Regions from separate parts of the Cupriavidus sp. 8B genome, predicted to be linked through region 2. Evidence: predicted binding sites of a transcription regulator. Region 2 holds the regulator's gene; each other region holds the start of a gene.
The links. The regulator sigma-54, encoded in region 2, starts transcription at its own class of promoters, with help from an activator protein. The targets are predictions, from matches to a motif close to TGGCANGNAANCTGCTTT.
Positions count from the first base shown of each region.

Region 1 (7,815 bases), on a different contig from region 2:
TCGGCAGGTTGGGCTGCTCCTTGGTGCCGAAGAACTGCGTGTAGCCCTCCATAAAGCCGGCGAAATCCATCTTGTTGTCCTTGGCGGGATCGCCCACCAGGAACACCTGCATCTTCACCACATCACCCAGCCCCAGGCCCAGGCCGGCCAGGCTCTTCTCGATGGACTTGAGTACCCCGACGGTCTGCGCCTTGGTATCGCCGCCATAAGCAAGCGGATTGTCGCGCGGCTGGGTGGCGTCCTGAACCGGCGGGACTTGCCCGGACAGATAGATCGTGGAAACCGTTGTCGGGATCTCGACAGCGGCGGCGATGGGAAACGTGGAATTCGGGATGCGGTGACGAATCACGTCGTCGGCCGCGCGGGCCGCGCCGCCTGCCAGGGCAGACAACGCGCAAAGTGCCAGGAGTGACTGACGAAAGAAGAACGGCATATTGGGTTCCTTGTAATGGATGGGTGCGGCATGGCGCAAGGTGTGCCATGCCGCCTGTCGCTTGGCAACGCATTCAGCGCTGAACTCAGCGCCGGAGCTTCGCGACGTTTTCCGCGGTGACGGCATCGGTGTACTGGTTGCCGAAATGCGTGCGCACGTAGCCCACCACGGTGGCGATCTGCGCATCGTCGAGCATCTTGCCGAAGGACGGCATGCCCTTCTGGCCGTGCAACACCACATAGAGCGGATAGTCCGCTCCCGCCAGCCGGGGATCGCCGGCCAGCGCGGGGTATGCGGCGGCGCCTTTCGCCCCCTGTGCCTGCGGCATGTGGCAGCCCTGGCAGATGGCATGGAAGATCGCCTCGCCGGAGGTCTGCTGGAACTTGGGGCCGGCAGAGAAGACCGGATCGGATTGCGCCTGCGCGAACGGGCAAAACGCCAGTCCCAGCAGCAGGGCGGGCACGGCGAGCGTGCGTCGGAAGATCATGGCATTCATGGATGTGGATTCCTGTGGGAGCGGATCACGAGACGGCATGCGCATGCAGGCGCTCGATCGCGTCGAGCGCGGACAACAGCGCGCCCTCCTGCCAGGCCGGGATATAGGAAGCATGCTCCCCCGCCAGCGCGATGCGGCCATCGATCTGGCAGAGGTTCTTGTAGTGCTTCTCCCGGCTTTCATCGGTCCACAAGCCGTAGCAGCCCTGCGACCACGGCACGCGGTGCCAGCCCACCGCAATGCCGTTGTCGAACTCCCGCGCGTATTGCGGGTGTAGCTGGCTGCCCTGCTCCACGGCGCGGCGCACGCGTTCCTGCGGCGTCATGGCGGTGAACTCATAGGCATTTGGGCCGAAGGCATAGGCGCCCAGCAGCACCGACTTGCCCTTGGCGCCGTAGCGCGTGGAAGGGTAAGAGATGCGCGTGATGGGCTGGTCCGTATAGCTGATGCCGCCGTAGATGGATTCGTCCTCCTCCCAGAAGCGGCGCTTGAACTGCAGGCCGATCTTGATCGAGGCGTCGTAGGGCACGGCGTTGATGGCCTGCTGCATGGCGTCGCCGACCTGCACGTCGAGCTGGCTCAGCACCGACAGCGGGATGGTGCACAGGCACCAGTCGGCCTTGGCCTGGGCGACCGCGCCGCCGTGCGCGTCATCGGTATAGGTCACGGTGACGCCGCGCTCGTCCTGCGCGATCTTCGTCACCTTGGCGTGGTAGCGGATCAGGCTGCCCACCTCGCGCTGGAAGGCCCGCGCAATCATGTCCATGCCGCCCACCGGCTGGAAAATGGTGCTCTGGAATTCGTACTCCTGCCCGCTGGCGATATAGCGCCACAGCCCGGATTGCAGCAAGTCGCTCAGTTCCAGCGGCTTGGAGGGCTTGGCCAGCGGCATCAGGCCGCCGCCGGGATCGATCTCGTAACCGCGCCGGTCACTGGTGAGCGCGCTTTCGCGGTAGCGCATCTGCGCATCGAGCGCGCCCCATTTGCGCAGGCCCTCCAGCAATTTCTCCTTGTCCTCGCGCGTGAGCGCCGTGTCCAGGTTGCCCTGCGTGGCGGCCTTGCCGAGCAGTTCCGCCACGTAGCCCTGGAAGTCGCCTTGCACGTGGCGGTAGCGCTGCGGCTTGCCGCCGTAGGCCTTGGTGGAGTGCACCAGCGCGTTGTAATTGACCTGCACGAAAGGCTCGAGCGCCACGCCCAGCCGCTTGCAATAGTCGAGCACCGCATGGTGGTGATACGGGATGCGCCACGGCCCCGGGTTCAGGTATTCGCCTTTGGCGAACTCGCAGTGCTGCACGGCGCCGCCCATCTCGGTGAAGACATCGCCGCCGCGCAGGGTCCAGCAGCGGCCGCCGGCACGGCCGCTGTATTCCAGGATCTGCACCTTGTAGCCGGCGCGCCGCAACTCCAGCGCGGCCACCATGCCAGCCAGTCCCGCGCCGAGAATCAGCACCGAGGCACCGCGCTTTGCGCCCTGGAGTTTCGGCGGGCCCGTGTAACCGGATTCCGCCGCGAGGCCGAGCGAAGTCATCGCCTGGTACATCGCCGCGCCACCTGCTGCCTTGCCGACGAGCGCAAGCAGGTCACGGCGGCTGAAGGCCTTACTGTCAATTGAAGTCATGTTCAGGCTATCGAGGAGTCTTTGTGGGTTGCGCATTTCGCACCGTTAACGTCACCAGGCACGGTACGGCAGCGCGATGCGCCGAATAGCGCACGCAACATCCATGCCATTTCTGACATATTCGACCGCGCTCCCGCAGCGCCTGCCGATGGCCTGGCCAAATGCGCCATCCGCAAAACGTGGCCATGCAAGGGATCATGTGCCGAACGCGCCAGTGTCGTCAGATGTTTGCATTTGCGCCTCAGGCTGCCGGGAACGAGCCCGCACCGCGGCGCGCATGCGCAGCAGCCCTAGCGAAGCTGCCCCACATGAGTGTGTCCATGCCGCGTCGCGGTGCACGACGCGTACCGCGCTCGCGTGGTGAAGCGGAGGACTCCCGGCCGGAGTGGTTCAAGCTCATCGTGCAGATGGTCATCGTCACTGCGAAACAGCGGGCCAGGTCACGCGCGCAGCTTGATTGCGGGGCAGCCGCCGATCGTGCGGCGGCGCCCTGGCAACGCACCTTTACTTCGCCGCGGTCACCCGCCAGACCACATCGCCAACATCATCCGCCACCAGCAACGCGCCGCGCTTGTCGATGGCAACGCCCACCGGGCGCCCTTGCGCGTCGCCGTCCTTCGTCAGGAAGCCGGTGAGCACGTCGACCGGGTCGCCCGCTGGCTTGCCGTTGGCGAACGGCACGAAGATCACCTTGTAGCCGCTGTGCGGCTTACGGTTCCACGACCCGTGCTGGCCGACGAACATGCCGTTCCTGAAGCGGGAGGGCAACGCGTTGCCTAGCGCCGAGGCCAGGCCAAGCGACGCGGTATGCGGTCCGACGGCATAGTCGGGCGCAATGGCCTTGGCCACCATCTCCGGCTGCTGCGGCTTCACGCGTTCGTCTACATGCTGGCCGTAGTAGCTGAAGGGCCAGCCATAAAAAGCGCCGTCTTTGACCGAAGTGATGTAGTCCGGCACGAGATCGCTACCGATCTCGTCGCGCTCGTTCACCGCAGTCCATAGCGCGCCGCTGTCGGGATCCCAGGCCATGCCGTTGGGATTGCGCAGGCCGCTGGCAAACACGCGGTGCGCGCCGGTCTTGGGATCGACCTCCCAGATGGCTGCCCGCGCTTCCTCCTTGTCGAGGCCGTTCTCGCCGACGTTGCTGTTGGAGCCGACGGTGACGTAGAGCTTGCTGCCGTCCTTGCTGGCGATGATGTTCTTGGTCCAGTGGTGATTGATGGGGCCGGCAGGCAGGTCGACCACCTTCACGCCGGGCCCGGTGATCCGGGTCTGCCCCGGCTGGTAGGGGAAACGCAGGACGGCATCGGTGTCCGCCACATAGAAGTCATTGCCCACCAGCACCATGCCGAAGGGCGAATGCAGGTCCTTGAGAAATACGGAGCGCGCATCGGCGACGCCATCGCCATTGGTGTCGCGCAACAGCGTGATGCGATTGGCGCTTGGCACGCCGGCGCCCGCGCGTTTCATCATCTGCGTCATGACCCAGCCCCGGATGCCCTTGCCGTCATCCGGCTTGGGCGGCGCATTGGTTTCGGCCACCAGCACGTCGCCGTTGGGCAGCACGTAGATCCAGCGCGGATGGTCCAGCTTGTCGGCGAACGCCACGACGGACAGGCCGACCGCTGCAACCGGTCTGGCACCATCGGCCCAGCCTTTGGCAGGGGCGATGTTCACCGTGGGCAGCATGGTCTTGTTTGGCGATGGCAACTGCGGACTCAAGCCGGTGCCGGCGGAGACCGGCAGGGTCGCGGTGTCGCCACATGCAGTCAAGCCCGCCGCCATCAGCAGGCAGAGAGACAAAATGGACAATCGCTGCAAGGGCATGATCGGCTCTCCGGAAAGGCGGCGCGTCGCCCCGTCGGCGTGCGCTGTCCGCTCCACTATAGGACGCATGCGCGATGCCGGCTGTCGGCGGATTGGAGGCCGCGCGGTAGGACGAATGCGCCGGCTCCCGGCCTGCGCCTTGCGGCCTATCCCGCCACCTCAATCGCAAGCGTAGCGGAACGCGTCATCCAGGTTCAGCGGGAGCACCAGCGTACGAAGGTGCGCCGCCTGGGCCGAAGTGCAAAGCGCGGCGCGCGTCGCTGCGGTCTTGTACTTCGACGCGTACTCGACGTTGAACACCGCCTTGCCCTGCGCCGTGAACGGCTTGTAGCTCGCGCACTCGCTGTACTGGAAGCACTGCTCGTTCACCGCGAAATCAAAGTCCGTCGCCAGCTGCGAGACTTGATCCACATCGTTTTTCAAGCCCACCGCCAGGCCGCGCGCATGCGCCTCGGCCGCCAGGAAGCGGTTGTAGTCCAGCTGCGTAGCCGCCGTCAGCGGAAAACCCGGCTTATTGGTATAGCCATCCACGTTGTCCGGGTCCACGCCATCGCAGCCCTTCGACTTCGCCAGGTCCATGCGCGCCTGCATGATCTGGCGCACGTTGGCCGAGCGCGTATCGAGCCAACGCTCGCCCGCCCACCCCGACAACGCCTTGCCCATATCCGCCGCGGCAAACTGCTTGAAATCCGGCCGCCAGTTCTCCGAGCTACCCGCCGAAAAATAGCAGACCACGCGCTTGCCCTGCGCCTTCAAGGCATTGATGGTCGCCTGCGGCGTATCCACCAGGTCGATATCGAAGACCTGCGCCGGATAGCTCGTGTTGACCGTACCCGTCAACTGCAACTGCCATGTATCGGTTGCCGCCGGCATCCAGCGCGAGACCGCCAGCGTTTGCGCCGAGGGCGTCAAGGTCGCGGCCGACGCATTCACCGCCGACACGGACTTGATGGAAGCATCCGTCTGCGCCGACGAGCCATCGCCTCCGCAGGCCGACAGACAGGCGAACGAGGCCATCCATGCGATGCGTGCAAGTTTCCGATTCACGGATGTTTTTCCTTTTTGGTTCTTCTTTGGTTTGGCTGACTAAATGCACGGCACGAGTTAGCGCTCAGTCAGATTGTCGGCTGGGACTGGGTGGATCTTGAGTGGTTTCACGGATGCTAAGGTATTCGGGTCGGGTGACAGGCGCAAGGCAGCGAATGCCAGCGTTGGGCATCCACGCCAAGCACCGCCACCCCGAGGAGCCAAGCATGCAACAGTCCAGAATTAAGGCAACCTACATCGTCGCGTTCTCCGACGCAAAAACAGCGCGGGGTGGAGAAATCCAGGAAGGTTCGGCAGGTGTAGTGGATAGATGGATACGAGGCGCGCGGGTGGGAGACAAGGCCAGATACGCAGACGGCACCGAAGCGCGGATCACTACAGGCGCCGGCTCTGCCTTACGCTATGGCAGCCGGCCAATGGCCATCCTTTTTTATAGAAAGAAGCTCGACTATGTTCTGCCCTTGATTCGCCAACGGAATACCGTGAAATGCGCCCAGCGATGACACCACGCCTCGTCGCCAATCTCATGGCACTTGCCCTGCTCCAAGCGCCGGCGATAGCGGCGGACAAGCCTTTTACCGGTTCCTTTCAAGGCCAGGGACGCGGATGCTGGGGCAAGCTATACGTGAAGACGCGCACTATCGAATGGAATACGCCATACAGCGTGTGTGCGAAAACTACCTACGCCATCATCGGGAAGGACCTCGACTCAGCATCGCCGCGCATCGCCTTCGCGCTGGATCGAAGGAGCAAGTCATGCCGCTATACGGTAGTAGAGTTGTCGTTTGATCCCGCATACCCGGACTATTGGCACGCTAGAGGATTTGTGTCTCGCACCGACTACGACAGCAGAGAAAAGCCGGACGAAGGAGTGCAGTTGAGAACGCTGTCGTGCGGTGTTCAGCGGGAAGACTGATATTTCACGCAGGGAGGTTCATCGTTATCCTCCATATGGCGTGCTGCCTGCACCCCTGGAAGACGCCAATCGAACCCGCCGGCTCGCTCTGCGAAATACGATACAGGTCTTGAAAACTGCGCTCTGGCCTGGCGGTGCGCTTGACACGCTCAACAGGGTATGGCGCTGGTATATGTAGGGTGTACAAAAAAGAACGGCCCCCCATTACTGGAGGGCCGCTCTCAAATTCTGGTGCCGGCTGCAGGACTCGAACCCGCCACCTGATGATTACAAATCAACTGCTCTACCTGATGAGCTAAGCCGGCATGTTTGGTGCAGACCGCGATTCTACTGCATGCGGCGCAAATTGACGATGGCTTCCTGTACCTACTTCACTACCTTCAGCGAAGGTTTCTTGGCGCCGATGCGGGACACGGGTGGCGGCGTGGGTTCGTCGTCGCCGTTGTGGTCTTCGTTGGCTTCCGCTGTGACCAGCGGCTCGCTTTCCACCGAGGACAGCTTGGGCGGCGGGTTGTTCTCGCGCTCGGTGGCGGCCTGGGTTTCGGGCACGCTGCGCTCGACGGGGAAGGCCATGCCCTGGCCGTTTTCGCGCGCGTAGATGGCGAGCACGTTTTCGATGGGCACGTCGATCTTGCGCGAGATGCCGCCAAAGCGGGCGCTGAAGCCGATCCACTCGTTGCCCATGTCCAGGCCGCTGGTGGCGTCGAAGCTGACGTTCAGCACGATTTCGTTGTTCTTGACGAACTCGCGCGGCACGCTGGTGTTAGCGTCGACGAAGACGGCGATGTATGGCGTGAAGCCGTTATCCGTGCACCACTCGTAGATGGCGCGGATCAGGTAGGGCTTGGTGGAGGTTTCAGGCATTGTGCTTCCAGTGGCGCAGTCCGGCGGCCCGAGGCGAGCTTGTCGCTTCGGGCCGGAGCCGGTTTAGCGGCGCATCACCTTTTCAGACGGGGTGAGCGCTTCGATGTAGGCCGGGCGGCTGAAGATGCGTTCGGCGTACTTGAGCAGCGGCGCGGCGTTCTTCGACAGTTCGATGCCGTAGTGGTCCAGGCGCCACAGCAGCGGGGCGATGGCGACGTCGAGCATCGAGAACTCTTCGCCAAGCATGTACTTGTTCTTGACGAAGATCGGCGCGAGCTGGGTCAGGCGGTCGCGAATGGCGGAGCGGGCGCGCTCGTGATTCTTCTCGGCGGCCTTGCCCTTTTCGTTTTCGAGGGCGTAGACGTGCGTGAAGAGTTCCTTTTCGAAATTGAACAGGAACAGGCGGGCGCGGGCGCGCTGCACCGGGTCGGCCGGCATCAGCTGCGGGTGCGGGAAGCGCTCGTCGATGTACTCGTTGATGATGTTCGACTCGTACAGGATCAGGTCGCGCTCGACCAGGATGGGCACCTGGCCGTAGGGGTTCATCACCGAGATGTCTTCCGGCTTGTTGAACAGGTCGACGTCACGGATCTCGAAATCCATGCCCTTTTCGA
Region 1 is NZ_BAAILO010000210.1:35,463-43,277, forward strand. Features, by position in the region: gene ACYP5B_RS20405 (RidA family protein) at 1-433, opposite strand, end outside; gene ACYP5B_RS20410 (c-type cytochrome) at 519-929, opposite strand; gene ACYP5B_RS20415 (flavin monoamine oxidase family protein) at 955-2,547, opposite strand; gene ACYP5B_RS20420 (PQQ-dependent sugar dehydrogenase) at 3,052-4,374, opposite strand; gene ACYP5B_RS20425 (endo alpha-1,4 polygalactosaminidase) at 4,534-5,391, opposite strand; gene ACYP5B_RS20430 (hypothetical protein) at 5,628-5,924, shown strand; gene ACYP5B_RS20435 (hypothetical protein) at 5,921-6,337, shown strand; tRNA gene ACYP5B_RS20440 (tRNA-Thr) at 6,567-6,642, opposite strand; gene ACYP5B_RS20445 (ClpXP protease specificity-enhancing factor) at 6,704-7,201, opposite strand; gene ACYP5B_RS20450 (glutathione S-transferase N-terminal domain-containing protein) at 7,265-7,815, opposite strand, start outside.
Region 1: ACYP5B_RS20415 (flavin monoamine oxidase family protein) is a predicted target of sigma-54. The motif match lies at 2,639-2,656, and genes of this name have one in related genera.

Region 2 (7,815 bases):
CAGCGCCTGCCACGGGCCGCGCAGTAGATTCTTGATGCAGTAGGCACGCCAGCCCCAGTGCGCAAGTTGCTGGAAGCACAAGCCCAGGGCGGTCTGTTTTAACAGCGTCTCGGAAGGTGCGAAGAAATCGTAGCGAGCGGCCTGTGGCAGGTGCGATGAGCGCAGCCGTACATGCGTACGGCGAGCACCGCAGCGCCTGCCACGGGCCGCGCAGTAGATTTATTCGCACCTTCCCTACAGGATGTGGTGCTGGTGCATGTACTTGTGCACGATCTCGATCCGCATCCCTGCGTCCGGCAGTGCCATCAGCATCTGCTTGGCCTTGAGCGGCACCGGCAACAGTTCGCACAGCCGATTGGCGACCCAGCTGGGGTCATCCCACAGGAACGGCTCGGTGAAAGGCAGCTTGCCTGGATGCTCCGCATGGAGCGAGGCGACGATACGCCGCAGCACGGCCAGGCATTCGCCCAGCAGCTCCAGCTTGCAGTCGATGATGTCGGGCGGCAGCAATTCCGCCTGGCCAACCAGCAAGCCATCCGGGTTCAAGCTGTGGCCCAGCAGCCGGAAGCGCTGGCGGCCGCGCGCGCTGATCAGCAGCACGCCAAGTTGCTCCATATTGCAGTCGACGATGTCGGCCAGGCAGCCGATTGGCTCGGGCAGGGTGGGCTCGTCCGGCCGCGCGACCTCGTTACCGCTGGCGATCAGGCAGACGCCAAAGGGCGCGCGATCGCGCATGCAGGCGCGCACCATGTCCACATAGCGTGCTTCGAACACGCGCAGCGGCAACAGCCCATCGGGAAAGAGTACGGTGTGCAGCGGAAACAGCGGCAGGCTATCCAGCGTAGGCGCCGCCGAGGTGCTGTGCGAGGCGGGGCTGGATGCGGATGAACCGGGCGTGGCGGGTGAGGACATGCTGAGCCAGCAAAGGTTTCGGGCGGGGATTGCCGAGCCTGACCGCGAAACCTGGCGGTGCGGCGTTCAGCCGCCCGGTGCGAGCTCGCGGTGTCTCACCAGCACATTACCATGGGCGCGAAAATAGTTGGCAAGTCTTTCCGCGATGTAGACCGAGCGATGCTGGCCGCCCGTGCACCCGATTGCGACGGTCAGGTAACTGCGATTGTCGGCGATGAAACTTGGCAGCCACTTTTCCACATAGGCGCGGATGTCATCGGCCATGGCCAGCACCATCGGCTGGCTCTGCAGGAAATCGATCACGGGCTCGTCGCGGCCGGTCAGCGGGCGCAGCGCCAGGTCGTAGTAGGGGTTGGGCAGCGAGCGCACGTCGAACACCAGGTCGGCGTCGCTGGGCACGCCGTGCTTGAAGCCGAACGACTCGAACAGCAGTGTGAGCTTGATGTCATCGCCGCGCACGAATTCCTTGATCCACGCGCGCAGTGTATTGGTGCGCACATTGCTGGTGTCGATGCGGTGCGCAGCCTCCGCCAGCGGGCTCAGGAGCTCGCGCTCCATCTCGATGGCCTCGATCAGCGAGGTGTCGTTGAATGTGGCCTCGGCGGCGCTATCCGCAGGATTCTCGTTCTTGGGATTTTCCGAGAGGCCAGCCATGGCCGCGCGCATCGACAGCGGATGGCGCCGCCTCGTCTCGGAATAGCGCTGCACCAGCGCATCGGTATTGGCGGTCAGGAAGACCACCCGCACCTGGTGCTCGGAGGCGAGGTCGCGAAGCGTGCCGGGCAACTCGTCCAGCGATTCGCGGCTACGGATATCGGTGGCGACGCCCAGATGGGTGTAGCCCTGCGCCGCGAGGTACTTGGCCAGCTCCGGGATAAACTGAGCCGGCAGGTTGTCGACGCAGTAATAGCCCGCATCTTCCAGTACGTTCAGGGCAACGGATTTGCCGGAGCCGGAGATCCCGGTGATAAGTATGATGCGCATAGCGTGACAAGCATAACATCAGGTGATGACGCCGTCATGACGGCGACGCGCCAGTAAAAATGGCGAACCGAAGAGGTTCGCCATTTTTACACGTCCGCGCCGCAAGTGATGCCGGCAGCTTACTTGGACAAGCAATCGCTCATGAAGGCCTTGCGCTCGTCACCCTTCTTGCCGGTGGCCTGCGCGTTGCAGGTCTTCATCTTTTCCTGCTGGCTGTTCTTGGCGGGTGCGGCCGCGGGCTTGTTGGACAGGCAATTGCTCATGAAGGCCTTGCGCTCGTCGCCCTTCTTGCCGGTGGCCTGCGTGTTGCAAGCCTTCATCTTGTCCTGCTGGGTGTTAGGGGCCGCCGGTGCCGCAGGTGCAGCGGCCGGAGCATTCTGGGCGAAGGCGCCGGTGGCAAAAAGCGGGGCTACCAGCACGCACATCGCGATCAATTTTTTCATGCTTGCTCTCCTGGCTGTGGAAAACTTCATGGCTGCTGGCCTGTCGGCTCGGCAACTCGGGGCTGGGCCCAATGCCCATTACTGCACAAAACGGCCTATGCCCCGATGACGTTGACGATCGAAGCGCGGCCGGATGTAAGCAATTGAAAACAGCCCCTTTGCGGGGCTGCCAGACCTAGAGTAGCCGACCCTGGCCCCGCGATGCGACATCGGCCTGCATCGCGGCGCGCTGGCGGTCCATGAAGTCGCGCAGCGTGTCGATGCCGCGCAGGCGCAGGATGGTGTTGCGCACGGCGGCCTCGACCAGCACGGCGAGATTTCGGCCGGCCGCCACCTGGATCTTGACCATGTGGATGGGCAGGCCGAGCACGTCGAGATACTGGGAATCGAGCGGCAGGCGCTCGAATTCGCCGTCGTTGCGGCGTACCAGCTGCACCACCAGCTTCAGCTTCATCTTGCGGCGTACCGCGGTCTCGCCAAAGATGGTCTTGATGTCGAGCAGGCCCAGGCCGCGCACTTCCAGCAGGTTCTGCAGCAGCGGCGGGCACCGGCCCTCGATGAAGTCCGGCCCGAGGCGCACGAAATCCACGGCATCGTCCGCCACCAGCCCATGTCCGCGCGAGATCAGTTCCAGGCCGAGCTCGCTCTTGCCCAGGCCGGATTCGCCCATCACCAGCACGCCCATGCCGAGGATGTCGAGGAACACGCCGTGCATGGTCACGCGCGGCGCGGAAATGCGGGACAGGTAGAGGCGCAGGTGATCGATCACCGCCGCGGAAGACACCGGCGTGGTGAACAGCGGGGTGGACGAGCGCGTGCAGCGCAGTTCCAGGTCGGGCGGCGGCTCCATGCCGTCGGCGATCACCAGGAACGGCGGCTCCAACAGGATCAGCTCGCCCATCTGGCGCTTGCGCATCTCGTCGTCGAGGCGCTGGTAATACGTGATTTCGGGCTTGCCCAGCACCTGGATCCGGTTCGGGTGGATCAGGTTCAAGTGGCCGACGAGATCGGCCGCCGACGTGGCTTCACGCGCAAACTCGACATCGAAGGCCCGGTCCGCGCCTTCCAGTCCTGCTACCCAGGAGAGTTTGATATCGGCTGCGTTGTCGTCGAAGATCGACTGCGAGGTGACGCCAGTGAGTTCCATTCGGGTGCTTTCAGGGACGGGCTTTCAGTGGCGGATCAAGGGTGCCATTGCGTCAGCAACTGGTGCACGTCGTCGGGGGTGGGCAGGGTAGCCAGTCCTTCGCGCATCTCGCGGTCGGACAGCAACTGGGCGATCTCGGAGAGAATTTCCAGATGCTGCTGGGTGGCCTGTTCGGGCACCAGCAGGAAGATCAGCAGCGCTACCGGCTTACCGTCGGGCGACTCGAAGGGGATCGGCTCGGCCAGGCGCATGAAGGCGGCCAGCGGCTGCTTCAGTCCCTTGATGCGGCCGTGGGGGATCGCAACCCCGGCGCCAAGGCCGGTGGACCCCAGCGACTCGCGGGCGAACAGGTTGTCGGTCACGGTCGCGCGCGCAACGCCATGGTTGTTCTCGAAGAGGAGCCCGGCCTGTTCGAACACGCGCTTCTTGCTGGTGACGCTGACGTCGAGGTTGATGTTGCCGGGTGGCAGCAATTTAGCCAAACGATTCATGTGGAATGCGCAGGGTTTTCTAGAAAGCAGGCCCGGGGCAAGGAGGCGTCCCGCCGGGCGGAAAGAAGATAAAAACCAAGGCCCGATGTTTCCACCGGGTGTCCCCATGCCGGTGTCGGGCGTCTGGCCATTATAGAGCAGGCCCGCTGCCGCTTTGTGCATTGCAATAGCCGAGGCGCTGAAGCGGTGCCGCATGCACGGAAATGGCCAGGCAAATCAACTATGTATGGCACAGCATACACCGGTACATATGCGTTGCGGAATCCCCTGCGTGGCCCGAAGGGGGGAGGCTGGAACGAAAAAGCCGCGCTGGGCGCGGCTTGATTCCGTTTTCAATGGACTGACACCGACGGCCCGGTATGTGGGCCGCCAGGCACGGTCATTGCTGCATCTGGGATGCGGCCATCTGGTACTTGACCGCTTCACGGTCGTGGCTTTGCACGCGATCCTTGTGGCGAATCACCTGCCGGTCGAGCTTGTCGACCAATGCGTCGATAGCGGCATACAGGTCTTCATGATGCGCTTCGACAAAGATGTCCTTGCCCTTGAGATGTAGATTGATTTCCGCGTACTGCCGCCGGTCCTTTTCTTTTGTATTGTCGACAGAGAGCAGCACACTTACGCCAATGACTTGATCGAAATGCCTGACGATACGCTCCAGTTTCGTTTCCACGTACTCACGCAGAGGGGGCGTGATGTCCAAGTGGTGTCCACTGATCTTGAAGTTCATAGCGTTTCTCCTTCTGAAAGAGCTGCATCAGGCAGGCGATGCAGCTCGGCTACAAAGTCTTACGGAGATTGACCGCGGGAATCTTGAGCGCTTCGCGGTATTTGGCAACGGTACGCCGTGCTACCACAAAGCCTTGCTCGCCGAGCAATTCGGCAATCCGGCTGTCGGACAAGGGGTTCCTAGCGTCTTCGGCTCCTATCAATTGCTTGATCAACGCACGGATTGCCGTTGATGAGGCCGCGCCGCCGGTTTCTGTGGATACGTGAGAGCCGAAAAAATACTTCAGCTCGAAAGTCCCCATCGGCGTTGCCATGTACTTATTGGTAGTCACCCGAGAGATGGTGGACTCGTGTAAACCCAGTGTATCGGCAATCTCCCGCAAAACCAAGGGGCGCATCGCAATTTCACCGTGGGTGAAGAAGTTCTTTTGACGTTCGACAATGGCTTGTGCGACGCGCAATATCGTGTCGAACCTCTGCTGGATATTCTTGATCAACCAGCGTGCTTCCTGCAGCTTTTGCTGCAGTCCCGCCGCGCCGGCATCGCCTTTTGCACCGCGCAAAATCTGCGCGTACATGTCGTTGATACGTAGCCGCGGCATCACATCCGGGTTGAGATGGGCGATCCATCCGCCGCTCAACTTTCGAACGAAAACATCGGGTACCACGAAGTCGGCTTCCGGCCGGCTGTAGGCATGGCCGGGATAGGGCGCGAGCGAGCGGATCAGTTCATGCGCCGCCTTGAGTTCCGGCTCGTCCACTTGCAGGGCTTTTTTCAGGCGCGTGTAATCGCGCACCGCCAGCAGCTCCAGGTGATTGGTGACGATGCTCAGCGCCAGTTCGCGCTGCGGATGCTTGAGCCTGCGCAGTTGCAGCGCCAGGCACTCGGCTGCGTTGCGCGCCCCGACGCCCGGTGGATCGAAGCTCTGCAGCAGCGTAAGCACGGCCTGGATCTCGTCGACCTCGAACTCGAGCTCCTCCGGCAGCTCGCTGCAGATTTCCTCGAGCGTGGCGCTCAGGTAGCCGTCATCGTCCAGGGATTCGACCAGGAAGATGGCCAGCCCTTTGTCTCGCAGGGAAATCTTGAGCGGCGCCAGCTGCTCCATGAGGTGTTCGCGCAGCGTGGGCTCGGCGTCGCGCAGCTGCATCGGTGTTTTTTCGTCGTCTTCGCCTTGCGGGCGGCGGGCGAAATCGTCCAGGCTCCAGTCGTTGCCGTAATCCTCGTTGCTGTCGGAATAGCTGTCGTCGGCTTCGGGGGCGCCATCGGGGCGGTTTTCGCTGGTGCCCTGGCCATCGGCGGGCGCTGGCGCGGGCGCGCTCTGGAGGTTCACCGAGCCGTCCGAGGACACGCGCAACGGGCTGTCGAGCCAGTCGTTCTCGCGCTCGAGCAAGGGGTTCTCGGTCAGCGCCTGTTCCACTTCCTGCTGCAGTTCAAGCGTGGACAGTTGCAGCAGCCGGATCGACTGCTGGAGTTGCGGCGTAAGCGCGAGATGCTGCGAGAGGCGGAGCTGTAGCGACGGTTTCATGCGACCTATTTTATGCCCAACTTCCGTACTGGTGGAACGGAAATTGCTATCGCTGGCGTCGCATGATCGTTTGAAGGATGAAAGGCGACACCGAAGCCGCCCGGGGGGCCGATGCGCGGCAGGCGCCGCGCGCGCCTTTACATGCGGAAGTTCTCGCCCAGGTAGACCTTGCGCACCGACTCGTTGGCGATGATGTCTTCAGGCTGGCCGGACGCCAGCACCGCGCCCTCGCTGATGATGTAGGCGTGGTCGCAGATGCCCAGCGTCTCGCGTACGTTGTGGTCGGTGATCAGCACGCCGATATTGCGCGCCTTGAGGAAGCTGACGATGCGCTGGATTTCGCCGACCGCGATCGGGTCGACGCCGGCGAAGGGCTCGTCAAGCAGGATGAAACGCGGCGCGGAGGCCAGCGCGCGGGCGATTTCCACGCGGCGGCGCTCGCCGCCGGACAGCGACAGCGCCGGGTTGTCGCGCAGGTGGGCAATCTGCAGGTCATCCAGCAGGGTGTCCAGCCGGCGCTCGATCTCGGCCTTGCCCAGGGGCTTGCCATCGTTGAGCTGCAGTTCCAGCACCGCGCGGATATTTTCCTGCACATTGAGCTTGCGGAACACCGAGGCTTCCTGCGGCAGGTAGGACAGGCCCATGCGTGCCCGCTCATGGATGGCCAGGCCGCTGATGTGCTTGTCGTCGAGCACGATATCGCCCTCGTCCAGCGCCACCAGCCCCACGATCATGTAGAACGACGTGGTCTTGCCCGCGCCGTTGGGGCCGAGCAACCCGACCACTTCGCCGCTCTTCACGTCGAGGGACACATCCTTGACCACAGTGCGCGAGCCGTAGCGCTTCTTCAGGTGGCGCACGACCAGCGTGCTGCTGTCCTTCAGGGTGGCGGGCTGGGACGGTGCGGTCTGGGTAGCGGTCATGAAGGTCAAGGCAGAATCCGTGGATTGGGGGCGTGGCGGCGTCAGGTCAGGGGTTGACGGGGGCGGGTGCCGGCTTGAGCGGCAGCGGGTTGGCTGCGCCGCCGCTGGCGGGCTGCTCCTGGCGCGGCGACAGCACGGCGCGCACGCGGCCGGACGGGCTGCCCGCGGTCGCGTTCTCGGCGCCGCCGCTGGCCGTATAGAACTCGTTGCGGCTGTCATAGGTGATCACCGCGCCGCGGATCTCGTCGACCAGCTTGGCGCCGGCCAGGCGGGCCATGCGGGCGCGCCCGATCAGCTTGGACAGCTCCTGCTTGCCGTCATATTCGATGCGGTCGCCCCAGCCGTCGATGTACTCGTCGACGTTGTCGCGCTTCTGGCGGATATAGGCTTGCTTGCCGCCCTTGGAGGTCGCGACCGCGTACTGGTAGCCCTCGGGATCGGTACGGACTTCGGCCGCGTCGGATTTCAGCACCATGGTGCCCTTGGTCAGCACCACGTTGCCGGTCAGTACATAAACCTGCTTGACGTCGTCGTAGCTGGCATTGTCGGCCTCCAGGACCAGCGGCTTTTCGCGGTCGGCTTTTTCGGCGCTGGCGGGCGCGGACAGCGCGAGGCCCAGGACGGCTGCCAGCGTCAGCAAAGCGGCCGTGCTGCGGCGGC
Region 2 is NZ_BAAILO010000211.1:66,494-74,308, forward strand. Features, by position in the region: gene ACYP5B_RS21285 (LON peptidase substrate-binding domain-containing protein) at 235-912, opposite strand; gene rapZ (RNase adapter RapZ) at 979-1,896, opposite strand; gene ACYP5B_RS21295 (PsiF family protein) at 2,016-2,339, opposite strand; gene hprK (HPr(Ser) kinase/phosphatase) at 2,515-3,486, opposite strand; gene ptsN (PTS IIA-like nitrogen regulatory protein PtsN) at 3,522-3,977, opposite strand; gene hpf (ribosome hibernation-promoting factor, HPF/YfiA family) at 4,357-4,707, opposite strand; gene ACYP5B_RS21315 (RNA polymerase factor sigma-54) at 4,757-6,232, opposite strand; gene lptB (LPS export ABC transporter ATP-binding protein) at 6,370-7,155, opposite strand; gene lptA (lipopolysaccharide transport periplasmic protein LptA) at 7,202-7,815, opposite strand, start outside.

Region 3 (7,815 bases), on a different contig from region 2:
GTGGCTGCCGCCTCCAGCGCACGGTGCACCATCAGGCCGTAGGTGACGATGGAGACGTCCTTGCCGTCGCGCACGATATTGGCTTCGCCGAAGGGGATTGCATAAGAGTTCTCCGGCACCTCGCCTTCGAAGCCATAGAGATTCTTGTGCTCGCAGAAAATCACCGGATCGTTGTCGCGGATCGCCTGGATCAGCAGGCCCTTGGTGTCGTATGGCGTGCTGGGGCACACCACCTTGAGGCCGGGGATATGCGTGAACAACGGCGTCAGCATCTGGCTGTGCTGGGCGGCTGCGCGAAAGCCCGCGCCCACCATGGCGCGGATCACCACCGGCGTCTCGGCCTTGCCGCCGAACATGTAGCGGAACTTGGCCGCCTGGTTGAAGATCTGGTCGAAGCACACGCCCATGAAGTCGATGAACATCAGCTCGGCTATCGGGCGCATGCCGCAAGCTGCCGCGCCGATGGCCGCGCCCACATAGGCGGATTCGGACAGCGGCGTGTCCAGCAGGCGGTCGCCGTGCTTGGCGTACAAGCCCTTGGTCACGCCGAGCACGCCGCCCCAGGCGTCTTTCTCGCCGTCCGCGCCGGCGCCGCCGACGATGTCTTCACCGAGCATGATCACGCTCGGGTCACGGGTCATTTCCTGGTCGATCGCTTCGTTGATCGCCAGCTTCATGCTTAATTTGCGGGACATGGTGTGGTCTCCTGATCGTGCTCTATTGGTGCTTGGTCTTCGTTATGCCGTGGAATTCGGGATGCCTGGCTGGCTGTGCTCAGTAGCTGACGTACACATCGGTCAGCAGGTCGGCGGGCGAGGGGAACGGCGCTGCCTTGGCCTGTTGCACCGCGTCCTCGATCAGTGCGGCAACCTGCTCGTCGATGGCCTTGAGTTCGTCCAGCGCGATCACGCCGGCCTGGGTCACGGTGGCGGTGAACTTCTTCAGGCAGTCCTTGTTGGCGCGGATGTCGTCGAGTTCGCCGGAGGCGCGATAGGTTTGCGCGTCGCCTTCGAAGTGGCCGTAGAAGCGGACCATCTTGCATTCCAGCAGTGCCGGGCCGCCGCCTTCACGGGCCCGCTTGATGACTTCGCCTGCCGCCTCGTGCACCGCGAAGAAATCGGTGCCGTCCACCGTCACGCCGGGAATGCCGAAACCGGCGGCGCGGTCCACATAGCTGTCCACGGCCGTGCCGTAGTCGCGCGCGGTGGATTCCGCATAGCCGTTGTTCTCGATCACGAAGATCACCGGCAGGTTCCATACCGCGGCCAGGTTCAGGCTCTCCAGGAACGTGCCCTGGTTGGAGGCGCCGTCACCGGCGAATGTAATGCCGATCTCGCCCTTGCCGCGGAACTTGGCGGCCAGCGCGGCACCGCAGATCAGCGGCGCGCCTGCGCCCAGGATGCCGTTGGCACCCATCATGCCCTTGGACAGGTCGGCAATATGCATCGAGCCGCCCTTGCCATTGCAGGAACCGCCCTTGCGCCCGTAGATCTCCTTCATCATCGCCACCGGGTCGACGCCCTTGGCAATGCAGTGGCCGTGGCCGCGGTGCGTGCTGGCGATGCGGTCGCCGTCGCCCAGGTGGTGCAGGATGCCGACCCCGGCGGCTTCCTCGCCGGCGTAGAGGTGGACGAAGCCCGGGATGTCGCCGCGCCCGAAATCCACGTGCAAGCGCTCTTCGAAATCGCGGATGGTGCGCATCCTGCGATAGACGGCGAGCAGTTCCTGTTTGTCGAGGGGCAGCGTGTTCCCGGTGGTACCGGATGCGTTGGCTGTCATGTCTGTCTCCTTCAAGGTTTTGTGGTGGCGGTAAAAAGCTCGGTGAGTGGCTGGGGTGGGGGATGCTGTTGCTGCGGCGGCGCACGCCCGCTGCGCATCAGCCCGGCGGCGGCGGCATAGCGCATGCAGGCCGCCACGTCGATGCTAAGGAAGGCGTGTTCGCGCAGCGTCACGGTGACTTCTTCGTGCGGGCCGAACACCAGCTCGCGCTCGCCGTCCAGCGCAACGATGCCGGCGCGCTGGCGCACGCGGTGCGCAACGCCGTCGGTCAGGCGCTCCCAGCCCGCGATGGGCACCGCGCGCAGCAGGCCGGGCGCAATCGGCGCGCGCAGCTCGAAGCGGCCTTCGCCGGGCGCGGCCAGCTCGATCGCCAGGCCGCCGGATTCATGCCTGCCCACTGGCTCCAGCAAGCCGCCGATGGCGGACAGGCCAATTGCCTGCGGGTCGGCAAAGGACACATAGACGGCGCCCAGCGTCTCGGTCTTCCACAAGGCGCGCGCGCCGATGAAATGCTCGTGCGAGATCACGGCGTCGACCAGCGCGATGTCGTGGCGCACCTCGCCTTCGCCGGCAATCGTGATGTCGAGCCGCTTGTTGCCGGCCAGCGCCTGCGTGGCGGGAATGCGGCCGCTGGCGAACAGGCCCGTGGCCAGCCCGGTGATGGTGGGCTCGCGCATTTCGGGATAGGCGTTGTTGGTGCCGGTGGAGATGCCGGCAATCGGCACGTTGCCGCATTCGCGCACCACCGCGCGGTGGGTGCCGTCGCCGCCCAGCACGATGATGGCGGCGACGCCCGCCTCGCGCAGCATGCGTGCAGCCAGGAAGGTGTCGTCGACGCGCGCGGTGACCGGCATGTCGAGGTACTCCACTTCCGGCAGCGCGGCATCCGGCCCCTGGCGGCGCGACAGGTGGCGCGCCAGCAGCACGCGCATGCCCTCCCGGTCCGGCATCATCAGCACGCGGCCGACGCCGCAGGCAGCCAGCGCGGCCAGCAGGCGCAGCACGATATTGACGCGATCGGCCAGTTGCAGCGTGTTGGCGTTGGCGATCACGCGGCGGATATCGCGCGCGGAAATCGGGTTGGCGATGATGCCGACCAGCGGCCGGTCGGCCAGCGCTTGCTCACCCATGCCTGTCTCCTGTCTTTCTGGTTATGACAGGCATATCGCAATGGGCGTGCCAACCCGCATAGGCACGTCGGAAGCGGGAAAAACTCGGGATTACCCCAAGAAAACGCGGGGCGCGCCGGGACATTGCAGGCTGTGCGCAGGCCGCAGCGTGACAGGTGTCACAGCATCAGGTGTACAGGGGGTGAACAGGTGTAGCGGGGATCTTGAACCGGGTGGAGAAGGCGGCGCGGGCGAGCCGCGCCGCCATGTTCGCTGGCTTGCTAGTGCGCCGCGTCGCGCTGGTTGGGCGACGCGATGCCGTAGCGCGCCATGCGGCGGTACAGCGTCATCCGGCTCACGCCGATCTGGCGCGCCACCGCGCTCAGGTTCCAGCCGGCCGCGCGCAGGTATTGCATCAGCAGCATGCCTTCCGGCGGCAACTGATGCGGGTCGAAGCCCGAGGCCGGCAACGCCGGCGCGCAGGCGGCTTCGACGGCCGCGCTGCCCGGCGGGACGCTGGCGGAAACGGGAAGCAAACCCTGTTGGGGCATCCCCTCGCCAATGCCTTCCGGGAGATCCTCCACCTCGATGTGGCCGTCGTCACAGACCGCCCGCGCGTACTCCAGCGCATTGCGCAGCTCCCGCAGGTTGCCGGGCCAGCGATGCGCATGCAGCCGCGCGCGCGCCGCGGGCGACAGGGTCACGGTAGCTGGCTTGCCGCCAGCGTCCAGCATCTTGCCGATCAGCCAGTCCCGGTCCGTGCGCTCGCGCAGCGGCGGCAGCATCAACCGCGCGCCGTTGAGCCGGTAGTACAAGTCCTCGCGGAAGCGCCCGCTGCTCACCAATTGGTCCAGCGGATGGTGCGTGGCGGATATCACGCGCAGGTTGACCGGCACCGGGCGCGCCGCGCCGATGGCAAGCACCTCGCCCTCGGCCAGCACGCGCAGCAGGCGCGACTGCAGCTCGCGCGGCATGTCGCCGATCTCGTCGAGGAACAACGTGCCGCCGTCCGCCTCCTGGATCAGCCCGCGCTTGGGCCGCGAGCCGGCGCCCGAGAAGCTGTTGGGCAGGTGGCCGAACAGCTCGCTCTCGATCAGGGATTCGGGAATCGCCGCGCAATTCACCGCCACGAAGGGGCCGTCGCGGCGCGAGCTGGCCTGGTGCAGGGCCTTGGCCAGGTACTCCTTGCCGCTGCCGGTCTCCCCGTTGATCAGCAGGTTGATGGGCGAATCGACCAGCTTGGCGGCCCGCAGCAATTGCTGCTGCAGTGCGGCATCGCCACCGCACAGCGCGGCCAGCGGCGCCTGCAGCGGCGTGGCCCGCTCGGTGATGCCACGCGCGCGCTGCCAGCGCAGAGCCGGCGGCATCACGCTCAGGTAAAGCCGCGCGCCGGTGCGGGCCAGCGCCAGCGCGCGCTGCTCGCTGGGGCGCGAATGCATGAAGCGGCCCAGCTCGTCCAGCCGCGCCTCGAACAGCGACTCGAACGGCATGCCAAGCAGCGGCGCGCCGCCCGGGGCCACGCCCAGCTCGGCCTCCAGCATCTGCTGCGCGCGGCGGTTATGGCCAACGATGCGGCCCGACGCGTCAAGCGCGAGCAGGTATTCCGGGTTGACGTCGACAAACTCCGGGGCCGCATTGAGCTTGAGGATCCAGTCTTCGCGGTGACTGCGCACAAAGCTGGCGTTCTCGATCCGGCTGGCGTAGATGCGTACCATCTGCAGTGCCAGGCCCTGGCTGTCCTTGGCTTGCGGCGAGGTCAGCGCGGAAATGTCGAGGATGGCGCAGAGGCTGCCGTGCGAATCGAACAGCGGCGCGGCGGTGCAGGTCAGCGGGATATGGGTGGCGTCGAAATGATCCGCCTGGTGCACGGTCAACGCCTGGCCGGTGGCCAGCGCGGTGCCGACCGCGCAGGTGCCGGCGCCGGACTCGCTCCACTGCGCGCCCAGGTACAGCCCGGCGTGGCGCAGGCGGGCATCGGCGTTGGCGTCGCCCAGGTAATCCACCGTCACGCCCTGCGCGTCGGTCAGCAGCACGACATAGCCCATGCCGGCCACCTGGCTATAGAGCGTCTGCAGCCCGTGGCGCGCGATCCGCGCGAAATCGTCGATGCGCTGCTGGTGCTCGCGCAGCCGGGTCTGCGGCAGGATGCGCGCCTCTTGCATGCGCGCCGGATCCAGCCCGTACTGATGCACGCAGCGCCGCCACGAATTCTGGATGATGGTTTCCGGCGCACGCACCATCGGCGCGCTGGCGCGGGTGGTGAGCTGGACTACCGTGTCGATGTGCTCGCGTTGCCGCAGGTCCATCGTGGTCTCCTTGTCGTCTCCAGGCGCGCTGCCGTGCCGGCGCGCACCAACTCCCGGCTCTGGCGTGGCCTCTGTTGCGCCGCAGGGTTGCGGTGTGGGCGGCCGGGAGTCCTAATGTATCCGACAGGGAGTGGCTTGGGCAAACCCGATCGCACTGGCCGGGCGCGCGCCATGTGCAGCGCAAGGCCGCAAAGGCAGGGTTTCCCAGGCCGATGTGCGCTAGTTGGCGCACGCAGGCGCTCAAACGCCCAGCCGCTGCGCCAGTTCCGTCAAGCTGCTCACCACCACATCCCAGTCCGATTCGGCCGCCAGATCCTTGGACTGGTTCGGGCCATACTCCGTAGGCCGGTTGACATAGGCGGTGCGCATCCCATGCGAGCGGCCATGCCGCAGGTCATTATTGTGCGCTGCCACCAGCATCACCTCCTGCGGCTCCAGGTCGAAGAAGGCAATCACGCCCCGGTAGATCTCCGCCTCCGGCTTGAAGTGGCGCACGATGTCCGCGCTGAACACCGCGTCCCACGGCAGGCCGGCATGCTTGGCCGTGTCGACCAGGCACTGCACGCTGCCGTTGGAGAAGGTGGAAATGATGTAGCGCTGCTTTAGCCGCGTGAGACCCGGCACGGCATCCGGCCAGCCGGAAAGGCGGTGCCAGGCGCGGTTGAGGTAGTCTTTCTCCGCTTCGCTGAGCTCTTCGATGCCGAACTGGTCGAGCAGCGCATCGAGCCGCTCGCGATGCAGCACGTCGATATTGGCCCACGGCCGCTCGCCCTTGCGCACGCGCTCCATGCCGGGCACGTAGCCGGCGCGCCAGGCGTCGGCGAAGGCGGTCCAGTCGGCCTCGATGCCCTTCTCCTGCCCGAATGCGGCCAGGTCCGCGATCACGCTCGTGCGCCAGTCCACCACGGTGCCGAAGACATCGAACACCAGCGCCTTGACCGCGCCCAGGTCCGGCGTGTTGCCGCCCGCGCTGTTGCCGTGGCTCATTCTCTTCTCATGCATCCCTTGATTCCTCCAGGGTAAGCGCGCTCAGGCGCTGGCTTGATCCAGCAGCGCGATTTCGTCGCCGCTCAGCTGCAGGCGCGTAGCGGCGATCAGGTCGTCCAGCTGCGCCAGCGAGGTGGCGCTGGCAATCGGCGCGGTAATGCTGGGGCGCGCGATCTGCCAGGCCAGCGCTACCTGCGTCGGGTTGGTGGCGGTGCGCGCCGCGACCTCGTCCAGCGCCGCCAGGATGCGCAGGCCGCGCGCATCGAGATAGGCCTTGACGCTCTGGCCGCGCGCGCCGCTCTTGTCCAGGTCGGCCTCGCAGCGGTACTTGCCGCTCAGGAAACCGCTGGCCAGCGCATAGTAGTTGAACACGCCCAGGCCTTCGCGCAGCACCAGCGGCTCCAGCTCGGCCTCATACTCGCTGCGGGTATAGAGGTTGTAGTGCGGCTGCAGGCTTTCATAGCGCGGCAGGTTGTGGCGGCGGCTGGTTTCCAGCGCCTCGGCCAGGCGCGCCGCGCTGTAGTTGGAGGCGCCGATGGCGCGCACCTTGCCGGCCTTGATCAGGCGGGCGTAGGTGTCCAGCGTTTCTTCCAGGGGGGTGTCCTGGTCGTCGGTATGCGACTGGTAGAGGTCGATGTAGTCGGTCTGCAGGCGCTGCAGCGACGCGTCGACGGCGCGTTCGATATAGGCGCGCGACAAGCCCTTGCGACCCTCGCCCATGTCCATGCCCACCTTGGTGGCCAGCACCACCTCGGCACGCTTGCCGCTGCGCTTGAACCACTTGCCGAGGATGGCCTCGGACTCGCCGCCCTGGTTGCCCGGCACCCAGCGCGAGTACACGTCGGCCGTATCGATGAAGTTGAGCCCGGCGCCGACAAAGGCATCGAGCAGCGTGAAAGAGGTAGACTCGTCGGCACTCCAGCCGAACACGTTGCCGCCAAATGCCACGGGCGAGACTTCCAGCCCGGACCTGCCCAGTTTGCGCGTGGTGATGCTTGAGGTCATGCGTTTTGCTCCGCGGGTTGCGTCGAGCCGCCCGTCATCCAGGCGCGGCTTAAAGCACATTGTAGGCAGAGATCGGAAACCTTGCCGATCCAGGGTTGGGTTTACCTTAGGTCACTTCATCCCCACTCATTCAAGTCCCAACGGTGGTGGGTCGTTAACCGGCTGTGGCCAGGCTATGCGCAGCGAGCGGAATCGTCTCGCCTGTGCCTGTCTGTCAACACCAAGGTCAGGCCGATGCCGCGCCGCCGGCGCGAACGGCTGCCCGTTCCCGGTAAGCATGATCATGAATCGAATTTCGTTGAACGCCAAACTCTGGGCCGCGCTGGTGGCAATGTGGCTGGCCCTGCTCGCGCTGGGCACCTGGAGCGCCGTGGACACCCGTGCCACCATGATGGCCGAGCGCCGCGCGAGCCTGCAGTCGCTGGTGGCGACCGCCGAAGGCATCGTCAAGCTCTATGTGGACCGCGCCGCCAAGGGCACCATGAGCACTGAGGACGCGCAGGTCGCAGCCAAGGATGCGCTGCGCGAGATGCGCTTCGGCGACAAGGGCTACCTGTTCCTGCTCAACTCCAAGCCGCAAGTGGTGCTCAACCCGGGGCTGCCGCAGATGGAAGGCAAGGTCGTGGGCG
Region 3 is NZ_BAAILO010000098.1:88,419-96,233, reverse strand. Features, by position in the region: gene ACYP5B_RS09975 (alpha-ketoacid dehydrogenase subunit beta) at 1-695, opposite strand, end outside; gene ACYP5B_RS09970 (thiamine pyrophosphate-dependent dehydrogenase E1 component subunit alpha) at 775-1,779, opposite strand; gene ACYP5B_RS09965 (ATP-NAD kinase family protein) at 1,791-2,909, opposite strand; gene ACYP5B_RS09960 (sigma-54-dependent Fis family transcriptional regulator) at 3,170-5,194, opposite strand; gene ACYP5B_RS09955 (haloacid dehalogenase type II) at 5,435-6,196, opposite strand; gene ACYP5B_RS09950 (aldo/keto reductase) at 6,224-7,186, opposite strand; gene ACYP5B_RS09945 (methyl-accepting chemotaxis protein) at 7,470-7,815, shown strand, end outside.
Region 3: ACYP5B_RS09965 (ATP-NAD kinase family protein) is a predicted target of sigma-54. The motif match lies at 2,944-2,961, and genes of this name have one in related genera.